DNA from 2 places in the Bacillus sp. CGMCC 1.16607 genome. Region 1 is predicted to be linked to the other one. Evidence: a T-box and tRNA genes for the amino acid it is inferred to sense, from the RefSeq annotation. Region 1 holds a T-box; the other holds one or more tRNA genes.
The links. The T-box of region 1 lies ahead of metG (methionine--tRNA ligase). A T-box ahead of a tRNA ligase gene usually reads a tRNA of that ligase, here a tRNA-Met.
Positions count from the first base shown of each region.

Region 1 (7,230 bases):
GAAAAAATATGGCTGAGTTCTTATTTTCCTTAAAAGGAGTGGAGAACCAAACGCCGTTAGCTTGCTTACAAAAGGCATGGGCACGTTCACATAGTAAAGAATTGAGAGACGGGAAATCCCTGTCAGCTTTTATAGAAACCAAGATGCCACCTATTTTTGAAAAGTTGATTAAAGGGAAGAGCCATACGATAGGGTTATCCATAAATGAAATTGTTTCATTAGGAAACCAAATTGAGTTTGCGAATTTGTCGTCAAGTGCTGTGCAAAATTGGGTGAAAAGAGATGTAAAAGAACTAATTGGATCTCCAAGATTAGGCAAGAAATACACTGTAGAGCAGGCGGCGACCTTATTTATTGTCGAGGATCTAAAAGCCTCACTAGATTTTGACTCGATTCGGAAGGTATTGGCTCTTATTTTCAATAATCCGGATGATCATTCCGATGATGTCATTGATCCGCTCGATTTTTATCTTGCATACGCAACAATTTTTGAAAAAATCCATCATGAAAACAATTTGAAGAAGCAAGAAGTAGGGGATTGTCCTTTCCATTTACAAATGGAGAAATACATTAATAATGAAGCATGTTTTCTTTTACAAGTCTTCAAGCACTTGAATGAAAAACAAAAGGAAATTGTAATGAATGTATTAGTTATGGCTTCCTTGACTGTGTTATCGGCATATTATCAAACCTTAACAAGAAATTATATGAACGCTACTTTATTTTTACAGGGACTCTAAATGGTTAGTTACTACAAATGACAAATGCCCATTTGTAGTAACTAACCTATTTTTTATATTGCAGATAGTCAAAATTGGATGTAGGGACTTGTTTGATTTTATTTCCGTTTTCATCACTGTATATTTCATATTCACGGTATGTTTCTAATATATAACCATCAACCTTTTCTTGTTTTTCAAAGATCCATTCTAATGTGGGAGTTTGAGAGCCTATTATTTTGTCCTCTGTCTGACCATCAACTGTTTCTGTTTCTGAGTCCTCTGGGTAATGTATGACAGATCTAAGTTCATCAGTAAGAGAGACTGTGGTTGAATCTAAATACATAACAGCTCCTAAAGAGGTTAATACGCCAATTACTGCAATTAGTTTCTTCATGGAAATGACTCCTTGTCTATTCAATCTATATTGATATGTATGCATTTCCATAAGAATTATTACTTAACTGTTATTATCTCCTTTGTAAATAGAGGATGAATTTTGCTACAAAATGGTCGAATTCGGACATGTATAAAGAGTAGATGTTAGGCTCTTGTTTTTGGGAGACGAAGGTTGTAGCTGTAAATACATCAATGAACTGGCTTTCTCACATTTAAGTTGCAAATTGATTACAAAACACTTAGCACATTCACTTGAAAAAATTATATCCGCGCAGTTTGGAGATATATCCGCGCAGTTCTCCATTATACCCGTCTCTTTTCTACTGATATCCGCCTAAAACACAAATATATCCGTCGATTTCACATTTTCGTCACAGAAATTCCTTTTTTAATATAAAAAAAGATGACCTGCTCTAGATCATCCAACACTTCAGATTTTAATTGTTTTCTCCATTATGCTTCACCGAATAAACCTTACGACTAGGTAACTCTAAACAATTTAACTGCCCTCCGTAAACCGCGCCACCATCAATTCCGATAATACGGTTGTTACCAAAATAAACTTCGTAATTTTCAGCATCTCCATGGAGTGTTTTCGTATATGTATGCCCGAAGATAACGGTCTTTTCACCTTTATATCCGTTATGAAACTCGTCTCGAATCCACATTAAAGTATGTGGGTCTGTTTCAGTAACAGGAGTAGATGGGTGAACACCCGCGTGAACAAAGATATATTCATCCGTTTCAATATAATGTTCAAGCCCTTGAACAAACTCCAAATGCTTCTCTAGTATTTCAGATGGCAATAACGGTTTTTGAAATGTTTCTTCACTTACGATCAAATCTTCTTCTGAAAAACCATAACTTAATAATGTTTTATCGCCACCGTTTATCTTTACCCAACGATTCCAGGCATGTTCTTCATCTGTTGTTAATGCCTTGATCATCATATCTTCATGATTGCCCTTTAGTACTCTAGCTCCAGCTTCGTTTAAGCTCATTACTTTTTCGATGACCTCTTTCGAATGAGGGCCACGATCGACGTAATCGCCTAGTAAAATTAATTGATCTTGATCTGGATTGTAATTTACCATTTCTAGTAATTGTTCAAACTTCACCAATTCACCATGAATATCACTTATTAACAATGTTCGCTTCATCCAATTATCCTTCTTTCAAAATTTGAATTAACATGAATTATATAGGTAAACTATTAATATCTCAATATTTTGTAAATGAGTAATATCTTAAAAGGGAGGGAGCATTTTTGCTGAATTTTCATGAATTAAGGATAAAATATCCTATTTTTCAAGCAGGAATGGCAGGGGGAGTAACAACGTCTCGGTTGGTAGCAGCGGTTTCAAATTATGGGGCTGTTGGAAATATTGGAGCGGGTTATATGACTCCGGAGGGTCTGAAGGAAAGTATAGTCGAGATTAAATCCCTAACTGCCAACCCTTTTGGTGTAAACCTATTTCTTCCAGAAGGAATTAATTCCGTTTCACAAAGGGACATCAAAGCGATGAGGCAATATTTAAATGTAAATTCAGATGAAGAGTTTACATCCCTGCAAAAGAAGAGTGTTAACACTTTCGAAAAACAATTAGAAGTTATTATTAATGAAAAAGTTGCCATATGTAGCTTTACCTTTGGTCTCCCAGATTCTTCTATCGTAAAAGAGTTGAAGAATGCTGGGATTAAGGTAGGAGGAACGGCTACAACCGTTAATGAAGCTGTTCAGCTTGAAGAAAACGGGGTTGATTTTATTATCGCGCAAGGAAGTGAAGCAGGGGGACATCGTGGTACGTTTCCTACAACAGAGGGTGAGCCACTAATTGGAACATTATCACTAGTTCCCCAAATGATTGAAAATGTAAAAACTCCAGTCATTGCAGCAGGTGGAATCGTAAATGGAAAAGGGATAAACGCTGCTTTCGTCTTAGGTGCCGTAGGGGTACAACTTGGTTCCGTTTTTTTAACCTGTCATGAGAGTGGGGCGCATGAGAAGTATAAGGATAAAATTATCGAAAGTAATGAAGAAAATACGATCCTGACAAAGGTATTTTCGGGAAAACTTGCGAGAGGGATAAGAAATGAATTTATTGATAAGCTTATGGACGAGAAGCTAGAAATACCTCCATATCCTATTCAAAATGAACTAACCAAGCCATTACGGGCGAAAGCATCAGCTGAATCTAATCCTGAGTACATGTCTTTATGGGTTGGTCAAGGCGTAGGAATGATCCATAAGAGATACTCTGTTAATGAATTATTAAATGAGTTAGTTTCAGAATTGGATTGGTAAATGAAATGGAGATTATCTGTAAAAAAACACTTCCCCTTTCTCAACAATTTGGATATAATACGAATAATTTAATATTAAAAGCAATGATGAGAAAAAGTAGAGCAAAGCGATTTTACACAGAGAGCTTCGGTAGCTGAAAAGAAGCGAAAATTCTTGTTCGAACAATGGTCTTGGAGCTCCGTACTGAACGATTTTAAACATTAAGTAGGCTACGGCAAGTGTTGGTACTTGTTATAAAAACCACGGTATAAAAGTTTTTTGAACTTGCGTACTTGTTGAGGCTAATGGTGTGAGCCATTGGTAAATGAAGGTGGTACCACGGGAATTCAAACCCCGTCCTTATCTATTTAGTAGATGAGGGCGGGGTTTTTTGTTTTTGAAAAAATGGAAGGAGGAATGTAAGATGAGTGTTTTTATAGGAGGAGCATGGCCATACGCCAATGGGTCTTTGCATCTAGGGCATATAGCTAGTTTATTACCGGGGGATATTCTTGCAAGGTATTATCGGTTAAAGGGAGAAGACGTACTCTATGTTTCAGGCAGTGACTGTAATGGAACACCTATTGCAATTAAAGCTAAACAAGAAGGAGTATCTGCTAAGGAAATAGCAGATCGATATCATAATGAGTTTGCTGCTTGCTTTACGAAATTAGGCTTTTCATACGACTGTTATACAAGAACGGATACAATGCATCATCATGAAATCGTTCAGGATATATTCTTAAAGCTTCTCGAAGAAAATTTAATTTACAAAAAAGAAATCGAACAAGCATACTGTGAAACAGATCAACAGTTTCTTCCAGATCGTTATGTAGAAGGAACTTGTCCAAATTGCGGCAACTCTGCCCGCGGGGACCAATGTGATCACTGTTCAACGATCCTTGATCCTTTAGATTTAAAAAATAAAAAGTGTAAGTTATGCGGAAACGAACCTCTTATCAAACGTACAGAGCATTTCTACTTCTCATTAAACTCGTTTCAAAGAGAGCTTGATAAGTATGTATTACAGGCAAAACAAGATCAAGCATGGCGTTCAAATGCCATCCAACTCTCAGAAAGGTATTTGAAGGAAGGCCTTCAGGATCGAGGAGTGTCTAGAGATTTACCTATTGGTGTCAGTGTTCCTGTTGCAGGATATGAGGATAAGAAAATCTATGTATGGATAGAAGCCGTTTCTGGTTACTATTCTGCCAGTAAATTGTGGAGTAAAGAAACTGGACAGGACGACTCTATTTTTTGGAGAGGAGATACAAAAACGTATTATGTCCATGGTAAAGATAATATTCCGTTTCACACCATCATTTGGCCAGCGATTTTAAAAGGTTTAGGAAATCAAGCTTTGCCAAAGCATATCATTTCAAATGAATATTTAACGCTCGAAAAAAAGAAAATTTCGACGAGCCGAAACTGGGCAGTGTGGGTTCCAGACGTGTTAGAGAGATATGATCCTGATTCCATCCGATATTTTTTAACGATTAATGCCCCAGAAAAGCACGATTCTGATTTCTCATGGAGGGAATTTATTTATAGTCATAATAGTGAATTACTCGGAGGATATGGAAATTTAGTCAATCGAACCCTTAAATTTATAGGAAAATATAATGACGTTCCGATCATAAGTACTATTGTTGATCCATCAACTGAAAATAGAGTTCAAAACCTTTTTAATGAAATAGGTCAATTGATTGAAGGTGGTTCCTTCAAACAAGCATTAGAAAAAATCTTTGAATGTGTTAGAGAGGCGAATAAGTACTTCGATGAAAGGCAACCTTGGAAGCAAGTCAATGAAGATGTAGAGGGCTGCTCCGAAACATTAAGTAACTGTCTTTTCATCATTGCTAACCTTGCTCAAGTACTATCACCATTTTTACCTCTCTCGAGTGAAAAGGTGAAAGAAATGCTAGGAATAAACAATCACGAATGGAATGTAGTGAACATATCTGCCATCCAACTTCATTCAATTAGTCCATTGTTTCAAAGAATTGAGATTGAAAAAATAGAAGAAGAACTTGAAAAACTAAACTTACAGATGAAATAATTAAAAATGGTGTACTAAAAACGTACACCCTATGAATGAAAGGAAGGTTTAAAAATGAAAAAGCTTGGTTTTATAATTCCCATTATGATTCTTGTTGCCGTAATAGCAATGTGGATGTTGAAAAAAGATTATTCAGAAATTCAATTGCTGACGAGATTACTGATTTCAGTAGGGGCAGCTCTTTTATCAGGAATTATTTCATATTTCTTAATGGGTAGGGACAGCGACGAGGTAAGAAATTAAGCCTAATTTTCTCTTATTAAAAGGGGGGCTTGCGAGGCTATGATCATTCGTGACGCTATGGATGATGAGTTTTCAATTATTCGAGAACAAAGATTAAACTCATATGAAGAACATGAAAAAAGTGTTCCTTGTTCCTGCTGAGCACTGGAACACTTTAAAACGTGCAATTACATCTGATTCGGACATATAAAAAGGCGTGGAGCGAATTGTAGTTGAACTAGATGGGAGAATTGTCAGAAGTGTAGTTTTGTTTCCAGCAAAAACTACTGCTTATAATGGAGTTTCTCATGAACAAGATTAGCCTGAAGTTCGAATGCTTGCTGTATCACCGCAAGCGCGTGGGAATGGTATAGCATCCACTTTGATTTTTGAGTGTATTCGTCGTACAAAGCATAAAGGCTTTCAAGCAATCGGATTGCATACAGCAGATTATATGGTAAGTGCCATGAGATTATATGAACACCTAGTTTTTAAACGTTTACCCCAATTCGATTTTGAACCTACAAATGATGGAATTATCGTAAAGGCATTTCGACTTTCCCTTGAATGAAATCAATGGTAGTTGTTTTCATTTAAAAATGATTTCTCTCCAGTGAGGTGACTTTGAACTCCCACTGGAGATTTTTTTTATTAGATAAAACTCACAACATCTTCTAATGGTAAGCGGGTTGTCTGACGCGCAGGAGCTGCTGCTTTTCCTAGAGCAATTAATACAACAGGGAAGTATCTTTCTGAAACTTCGAATCGCTCGATGAATTGTTGTTTGTTAAAACCACCCATCGGTACAGTATCATAGCCTTTTGCTTTGGCAATTAACATTAGCTGCATGGAAATAAGACCTGCATCAAAGGAAGCAATATTGGCTCTTATATGTTCTGGAGCAGACGAATATAATTTGATGGTGTTTTCAATCATTTTACTCATTGTTTCTTCATCCATTTGCCCCGCATTAAAAGCACTTCCATAGACTTTTTCGGCGTTTCTGTACATTTCTTTATCGCCAAGTACAGCAATTACAGCAGAAGAGGTTTCAACCTGTTCCTGATTATTGGCAATGACTCGCAGCTCTTTTTTTATCTCATTATCTTGGAATACGATAAATTTCCAAGGCTGCATATTGCTTGATGAAGGTGCAAGGGTTGCCTCACTTAATATCGCTTTTATCTCTTCTTGCGAAATTGTATAATTGGGATCGTATTTTCTAACAGAATGACGTTCACGAATGATCGTTGATAAACTTTGCTCCGTTGCTAACATGTTGTTTTCCTCCAATAACTTTTTCACTTACGAATAGTAAGCATGGAATTAAGCTTACTATTCGTAAGTGAGTGTGTCAAATAATTAAACTTAAGTGAACATGTCATTATTATTTGCAAGGTTGAAGGGGAAATTCAGAGTAGAAAGAAAATGTTAGATACAGCCTTTATAAAGAAGGGATTCTAAGCCTTTATTTCTAATTAGTATAGGAATACTAAAAAGGAGAGGAAAAAATGGTAGTAGACAATATACTAAATAAGCTTGGAATA
Region 1 covers NZ_JBHUJX010000019.1:120,561-127,790, reverse strand. Annotated here, with positions in the region: gene ACFSO7_RS13005 (DUF1836 domain-containing protein) at 1-740, shown strand, start outside; gene ACFSO7_RS13000 (hypothetical protein) at 787-1,116, opposite strand; gene ACFSO7_RS12995 (metallophosphoesterase family protein) at 1,556-2,278, opposite strand; gene ACFSO7_RS12990 (NAD(P)H-dependent flavin oxidoreductase) at 2,386-3,423, shown strand; T-box leader at 3,498-3,767, shown strand; gene metG (methionine--tRNA ligase) at 3,827-5,461, shown strand; gene ACFSO7_RS12980 (histidine kinase) at 5,516-5,704, shown strand; gene ACFSO7_RS12975 (GNAT family N-acetyltransferase) at 6,018-6,254, shown strand; gene ACFSO7_RS12970 (nitroreductase family protein) at 6,335-6,961, opposite strand; gene ACFSO7_RS12965 (phosphotransferase family protein) at 7,195-7,230, shown strand, end outside.

Region 2 (7,230 bases), on a different contig from region 1:
GGCGATGGCGAGAAGGTCACACCCGTTCCCATACCGAACACGGAAGTTAAGCTTCTCAGCGCCGATGGTAGTTGGAGGATTCCTCCTGTGAGAGTAGGACGTCGCCAGGCGAAAAATATGGAGGATTAGCTCAGCTGGGAGAGCATCTGCCTTACAAGCAGAGGGTCGGCGGTTCGATCCCGTCATCCTCCACCATATAACCTTGCCGGTGTAGCTCAATTGGTAGAGCAACTGACTTGTAATCAGTAGGTTGGGGGTTCAAGTCCTCTCGCCGGCACCAGTTTTACTAGTACGAGCCATTAGCTCAGTTGGTAGAGCATCTGACTTTTAATCAGAGGGTCGAAGGTTCGAGTCCTTCATGGCTCACCATTTAATTTAATCATGCGGGTGTGGCGGAATTGGCAGACGCACCAGACTTAGGATCTGGCGCCGCAAGGCGTGGGGGTTCGACTCCCTTCACCCGCACCATTCACTTTAATAGACGCGGAAGTAGTTCAGTGGTAGAACACCACCTTGCCAAGGTGGGGGTCGCGGGTTCGAATCCCGTCTTCCGCTCCAAAAAGTGCCGGGGTGGCGGAACTGGCAGACGCACAGGACTTAAAATCCTGCGGTAGGTGACTACCGTACCGGTTCGATTCCGGTCCTCGGCACCATTTATAAAATGCGCCCGTAGCTCAATTGGATAGAGTGTCTGACTACGGATCAGAAGGTTATGGGTTCGACTCCTTTCGGGCGCGCCATATAGAACGGGAAGTAGCTCAGCTTGGTAGAGCACTTGGTTTGGGACCAAGGGGTCGCAGGTTCGAATCCTGTCTTCCCGACCATTCTAAACTAACTAATATTGGGGTCTTAGCTCAGCTGGGAGAGCGCCTGCCTTGCACGCAGGAGGTCAGGGGTTCGATCCCCCTAGACTCCACCAATTAAATTTAAAATTATGGCGGTGTAGCTCAGCTGGCTAGAGCGTACGGTTCATACCCGTAAGGTCGGGGGTTCGATCCCCTCCGCCGCTACCATAATTTTGGACTTTTAGCTTAAAAGGCTGAACATTTATTGGACCTTTAGCTCAGCTGGTTAGAGCAGACGGCTCATAACCGTCCGGTCGTAGGTTCGAGTCCTACAAGGTCCACCATTTAATATTTTTTTCGCGGAGGAATACCCAAGTCCGGCTGAAGGGATCGGTCTTGAAAACCGACAGGCGGGTTAAACCGCGCGGGGGTTCGAATCCCTCTTCCTCCGCCATATTTATTTAAAAATGGCTTAATATTATCGCGGGGTGGAGCAGTCTGGTAGCTCGTCGGGCTCATAACCCGAAGGTCGCAGGTTCAAATCCTGCCTCCGCAATAATCCATCTAATGGTTCCGTGGTGTAGCGGTTAACATGCCTGCCTGTCACGCAGGAGATCGCGGGTTCGATTCCCGTCGGGACCGCCATTATATGTGGCTCAGTAGCTCAGTCGGTAGAGCAAAGGACTGAAAATCCTTGTGTCGGCGGTTCGATTCCGTCCTGAGCCACCATTTTAGTAATGCGGGTGTAGTTTAGTGGTAAAACCTCAGCCTTCCAAGCTGATGTTGTGAGTTCGATTCTCATCACCCGCTCCATATTGGGCCTATAGCTCAGCTGGTTAGAGCGCACGCCTGATAAGCGTGAGGTCGATGGTTCGAGTCCATTTAGGCCCACCATATTTATTCATTAACATTTACTATTCCGCAGTAGCTCAGTGGTAGAGCATTCGGCTGTTAACCGAACGGTCGTAGGTTCGAGTCCTACCTGCGGAGCCATTATGGGGAAGTACTCAAGAGGCTGAAGAGGCGCCCCTGCTAAGGGTGTAGGTCGGGTAACCGGCGCGAGGGTTCAAATCCCTCCTTCTCCGCCATAACATTTTGGCCCATTGGTCAAGCGGTTAAGACACCGCCCTTTCACGGCGGTAACACGGGTTCGAATCCCGTATGGGTCATCTATTAAAGAGCTATCGATATTGTATCGTAGCTCTTTTTTATATTATAGGAAAAGTAGATTGCTATTTACTTTTTTCCTATAATATAAAGAATAATTATATTAACAATAAAAAGGGTTGACCAAAATAGGTCAACCCTTTTTATTTGTTTTCATACAATCTGCTTCCTTTGGCTTTCTATTCAATCATACTTCTCCTTGCTAGGTGCTAGCTTGTTTCCTGGATTATTTAGGTCAAATTCAGAACTAACTCCTGTGGAGGGACCACGAAACATATCCCCTGTAGCTAATATTTTCCCATCTGGTGCATCGAATAAAGGTGCAGGAATATCTCCTCCAGCTTGTTTTAATAAAAATTCTTCTTCTTTATTTGCCAATGTAACTCCACCTTTTTTAATTTTTTAGTTACTATTATTGTTTTATTTTGTCTAAATTCCTTTAATATATGTCGGATCAGATTGAATTTGCTCATTTATTCTCGCAAATACGTCTTTCTCCTCACTTATTGTCTGAAAGTATTACAAGGATTTCTAATGTTAAACAAGAATAATACAAGAAAGCTAGTGAATACGATTCTAAAAATCAATACTAAATGCCTCTAACATTTCTTCTCTTATAAAGTGATTCAATCTATCTAAAGGTATCTTGGCAACTAAATTAAAGGATGGGGAAAAAATGGTCGTGAATACGTTATATCCAACCGACTTTCAAATGCATTTGTTTCATGAGGGAAATTTATTTCAAGGTTATCAGTTATTTGGTTCGCATGTGTTAATGAAAGAAAATCAGATTGTCACTAGATTTTGTGTATGGGCTCCAAATGCCCAAATTATCAGACTTGTCGGTGATTTTAATAATTGGAATGGAACCGAACACTCCTTTCATAGAGTTAATAAAGAGGGCATTTGGATGCTAATTGTTCCAGAAAATTTAGAAGGCTGTTTATATAAATACGAAGTGATTTATTCAACGGGTGAACGGTGTTTAAAAGCAGATCCATTTGCATTTTATTCTGAAATAAGACCAAATACTGCTTCTATTGTTTATTGTCTTGATGGATATCAATGGATGGATTCAAAGTGGCAGCAAAAAAGGGAAAAAGATCTTAGTTTATCGAAGCCAGTGGTCATTTATGAACTCCATCTCGGTTCATGGAAAAAGCATAATAACGGGCAATTTTTGTCATATAAAGAATTGGTTCGTGAATTAATTCCCTATGTGTTACAGCATGGTTTTACTCACATTGAATTATTGCCTCTTGTCGAGCACCCGCTCGATGATTCTTGGGGATACCAAGGGACAGGTTATTTTTCACCTACTAGCCGTTATGGTGAACCCCATGATCTCATGTATTTTATTGATCAATGCCATCAAAATGGTATTGGAGTCATTCTCGATTGGGTTCCTGGTCATTTTTGTAAGGATGGTCATGGATTGTATCAATTTGACGGAACACATCTTTATAGCTATGAATATGGTCCGGATCGGGAAAATGATGTTTGGGGTACGGCAAATTTTGATTTAGGGAAACCTGAGGTTAATAGTTTCCTCATTTCTAATGTGCTTTTTTGGATGGAGTATTTTCACATCGATGGTTTTCGTTTAGATGCTGTTGCAAATATTATTTATTGGCCAAATGCATATGAAAAAAAGCCAAATCCATTTGGAATTGCCTTTTTGAAAAAACTAAATCAAGTAGTGAAAGATTTTGATCCTAGCGTAATGATGATTGCGGAGGATTCAACGGATTGGCCTCAAGTAACAGCCCCGACTAAATATGAAGGTTTAGGCTTTCAATATAAGTGGAATATGGGTTGGATGAATGACATCTTAGAGTATATGGTGACTCCAGCAAATAGGAGAAGCGGGGTCCATCAAAAGATTACCTTTTCATTAGTTTACGCTTTTACGGAGAATTTTGTCTTACCATTTTCCCACGATGAGGTTGTTCATGGAAAAAGGTCAATTCTAAATAAAATGCCGGGAGACTATTGGCAAAAGTTTGCCCAGGTTAGATTATTACTTGGTTATATGTTCGCTCATCCTGGAAAGAAACTTTTGTTTATGGGATTTGAGCTTGGACAATTTGATGAATGGAAGGATAAAGAACAGCTAGATTGGCAATTAATTGAATTTGACATGCACCGAAAATTGAATGCATATGTTAAAGAATTAATAAGGATTTATAAACGCTCTAAGCCCTTTTATGAGTTGGATTATTTACAAGCAGGATTTGAATGGATTGATGTTCATAATTGTGGGCAATCGATTTTTTCTTTTATAAGAAGAGGCAAGGAAGAAGAAGATTTTCTGATCATTGTGTGTAATTTTACAGAAAAAAATTATTCGAATTATAAAGTTGGAGTGCCAGGTGAGTTAAAATATCGGGAATTATTCAATAGTGATCAATTGGATTATGGTGGTAGCGGTCATATTAATAGAAAAATTTTAATGGCTAATAATGAGGAATTTCACGGCCAGCCTTATCATATCAAAATGAATATTGCTCCGTTTGGTATATCCATTTTGCGACCTGTGAAATCAAGAAAGGAGAGAAAAGGTAGTGGGAAAGAAAAAATGCGTAGCTATGCTTCTGGCAGGGGGAAAAGGGAGTAGATTAAATTCTCTCACGACGACAATCGCGAAACCAGCTGTTCCATTTGGAGGAAAATACCGGATTATCGATTTTACATTAAGTAATTGTACGAACTCAGGAATTGATACAGTGGGTGTGTTAACCCAGTATCAACCACTTCTATTAAATTCATATATCGGAATCGGAAGTGCATGGGATTTGGACCGAATGGATGGCGGGGTCACTGTACTTCCTCCATATAGTGAATCTTCTGATGTGAAATGGTATACCGGAACGGCTAGTGCAATCTATCAAAATATGAATTATCTTCAACAATATGAGCCAGAGTATGTACTAATCTTATCGGGGGATCACATCTATAAAATGAATTATGAATTCATGCTCGACTATCATATGGAGAAAGGAGCAGATGTAACCATTTCGGTTATTGAAGTTCCTTGGAATGAGGCTAATCGGTTTGGCATTATGAATACAGATGATGAGATGAGAATTACTGAATTTGAAGAGAAGCCAGCTGTACCGAAAAACAATCTTGCTTCAATGGGAATATATATATTTAGTTGGAATGTTTTGAAGGAATATTTAGCGAAGGATGATGAGAATCCCACCTCAAGTCATGACTTTGGAAAAGATGTAATTCCTTTATTACTTAAAGATCAAAAGAAAATGCTCGCCTATCCATTTAAAGGCTATTGGAAGGATGTTGGGACAGTTAAAAGCCTATGGGAAGCGAATATGGATTTATTAAATAATAGCTGTGATTTAGATTTATTTGATTACACTTGGCGTATTTATTCTGTTAATCCAAATCAACCACCACAATTTATTGCTCCCTGCGCAGAAGTACTAGATTCTCTAATAAATGAGGGTTGCCTAATTGAAGGGGATGTTGAAAGGTCAGTACTTTTCCAAGGTGTTAAAGTTGAAAAAGGAGCGGTTGTTCGCGAATCCGTCGTTATGTCGGATGCAGTGATTGGGAAAAACGCTTATATAGAAAAAGCGATTGTTCCTGCTGGAATCCAAATACCAGAAGGCGCTATTATTTATGGAAATGAAGTGGATGGAGAGATTTTGTTAGTAACAGAAGATTTATTAAAAAAAATAATCTGAGATATATAGAATGATCATGATATAGGGTGGGGAAGCGCAGATGAATAGACAATTACTAGGAGTTATCGATGCGACGGCTTTTCATGAAGGTTTAGAGGATTTAATGATTCACCGCTCACTAGCAGCAGTTCCTTTTGCAGGGAGATACAGATTGATTGATTTTGTATTATCCAGCATGGTGAATTCGGGGATTCGAAGTGTGGCTATTTTTCCAAAATTTCAATACCGTTCGCTAATGGATCATTTAGGATCAGGGAAGAATTGGGATTTAAATCGAAAACGAGATGGGCTTTTCTTTTTCCCTTCCCCTAATATTGAAGGCAATAGTCAAGGATTTGGCTGTTTTCAACATTTTGCCGCAAATATCGATTACTTTAATCGAAGCATACAGGAATATACGATTATTTCCAACTGCTATACGATTTCAAATATAGATTATAGGGATGTATTGAAAAAGCATATTGAATCAGACTGTGACATTACAGAAATAACGAGAGAAGGTAGATCCATTGGAATGTTCATGCTTAAAACCTCGTTATTAGTAGATTTGATCAATCATCGTAATGAAACAGGATATACAACAATGCGAGATATTGCTTTAGATATAAACCACTCATATAAGATTTGTCGATTTGAGTATGATGGCTATGCGGTTATGATTGATTCCATACAAAAGTATTTTTCCACTAGTTTGAATATGCTTGATCCAACTATTTGGAAACAAGTATTTTTAAAAAATCGTCCTATTTTCACAAAGGTAAAAGATGAACCGCCGACAAGATATTTTAAAGGGTCTGTTGTTCAAAATGCAATGATTGCGAATGGTTGTCAAATTGAAGGCGAATTGGAAAATAGTATTATTGCGCGCGGGGTCAAAATAGGAAAAGGGTCTAAGATTACTAACTGCATTATTTTACAAAAATGTCAAATTGGTGAGAATTGTATATTAGAGTCGGTCATTTTAGATAAAGATGTAAGAGTAGAAGATGGAACAGTGATGATCGGGACTGCGAATAAACCTCGAGTCATTCGAAAAGGCACTGTTCAAGGAGCGTTGATTAAATCGTGAAGGTGTTATTTACCGTTTCGGAATGTGTTCCGTTTATTAAGTCTGGGGGTCTTGCAGATGTTGCTGGTTCTTTGCCAAAAGAGCTTGTGAGTCTAGGTACAGACGTAAGGGTGATACTTCCTAAATACGGAAGGATTGCAGGAACTTATCGTAATCAGATGAAAAAAGTAAAAGAGTTTACCGTTCCGCTTGGTTGGAGAACTCAATATTGTGGCATCGAAGAACTAGTTCATGATGGTGTGACTTATTACTTTATTGATAATGAATATTATTTTAAACGTGATGGGTTATACGGCTATTATGATGATGGAGAACGTTTTTCATTTTTTTGTAAAGCTGTCTTAGAAAGCTGTGAGCATTTAGATTTTTTTCCAGATGTGATTCATTGTCATGATTGGCATACAGCGATGATTCCGTTTTTATTAAGAGTTCAATATTATCAGAAGGAACGCTATGGTTTTATCCGAACGGTGTTTACGATTCATAATCTGCAATTTCAAGG
Region 2 covers NZ_JBHUJX010000025.1:981,173-988,402, reverse strand. Annotated here, with positions in the region: rRNA gene rrf (5S ribosomal RNA) at 1-110, shown strand, start outside; tRNA gene ACFSO7_RS21575 (tRNA-Val) at 120-195, shown strand; tRNA gene ACFSO7_RS21570 (tRNA-Thr) at 205-280, shown strand; tRNA gene ACFSO7_RS21565 (tRNA-Lys) at 294-369, shown strand; tRNA gene ACFSO7_RS21560 (tRNA-Leu) at 384-468, shown strand; tRNA gene ACFSO7_RS21555 (tRNA-Gly) at 484-558, shown strand; tRNA gene ACFSO7_RS21550 (tRNA-Leu) at 565-653, shown strand; tRNA gene ACFSO7_RS21545 (tRNA-Arg) at 664-740, shown strand; tRNA gene ACFSO7_RS21540 (tRNA-Pro) at 748-824, shown strand; tRNA gene ACFSO7_RS21535 (tRNA-Ala) at 844-919, shown strand; tRNA gene ACFSO7_RS21530 (tRNA-Met) at 937-1,013, shown strand; tRNA gene ACFSO7_RS21525 (tRNA-Ile) at 1,053-1,129, shown strand; tRNA gene ACFSO7_RS21520 (tRNA-Ser) at 1,147-1,239, shown strand; tRNA gene ACFSO7_RS21515 (tRNA-Met) at 1,268-1,341, shown strand; tRNA gene ACFSO7_RS21510 (tRNA-Asp) at 1,355-1,430, shown strand; tRNA gene ACFSO7_RS21505 (tRNA-Phe) at 1,439-1,514, shown strand; tRNA gene ACFSO7_RS21500 (tRNA-Gly) at 1,525-1,598, shown strand; tRNA gene ACFSO7_RS21495 (tRNA-Ile) at 1,603-1,679, shown strand; tRNA gene ACFSO7_RS21490 (tRNA-Asn) at 1,704-1,778, shown strand; tRNA gene ACFSO7_RS21485 (tRNA-Ser) at 1,783-1,873, shown strand; tRNA gene ACFSO7_RS21480 (tRNA-Glu) at 1,883-1,954, shown strand; gene ACFSO7_RS21475 (hypothetical protein) at 2,136-2,330, opposite strand; gene glgB (1,4-alpha-glucan branching enzyme) at 2,629-4,569, shown strand; gene ACFSO7_RS21465 (glucose-1-phosphate adenylyltransferase) at 4,517-5,659, shown strand; gene ACFSO7_RS21460 (GlgC family sugar phosphate nucleotidyltransferase) at 5,700-6,728, shown strand; gene glgA (glycogen synthase GlgA) at 6,725-7,230, shown strand, end outside.
Region 2: it encodes a tRNA-Met, which carries the amino acid that the T-box ahead of metG (methionine--tRNA ligase) is inferred to sense. The anticodon was not compared.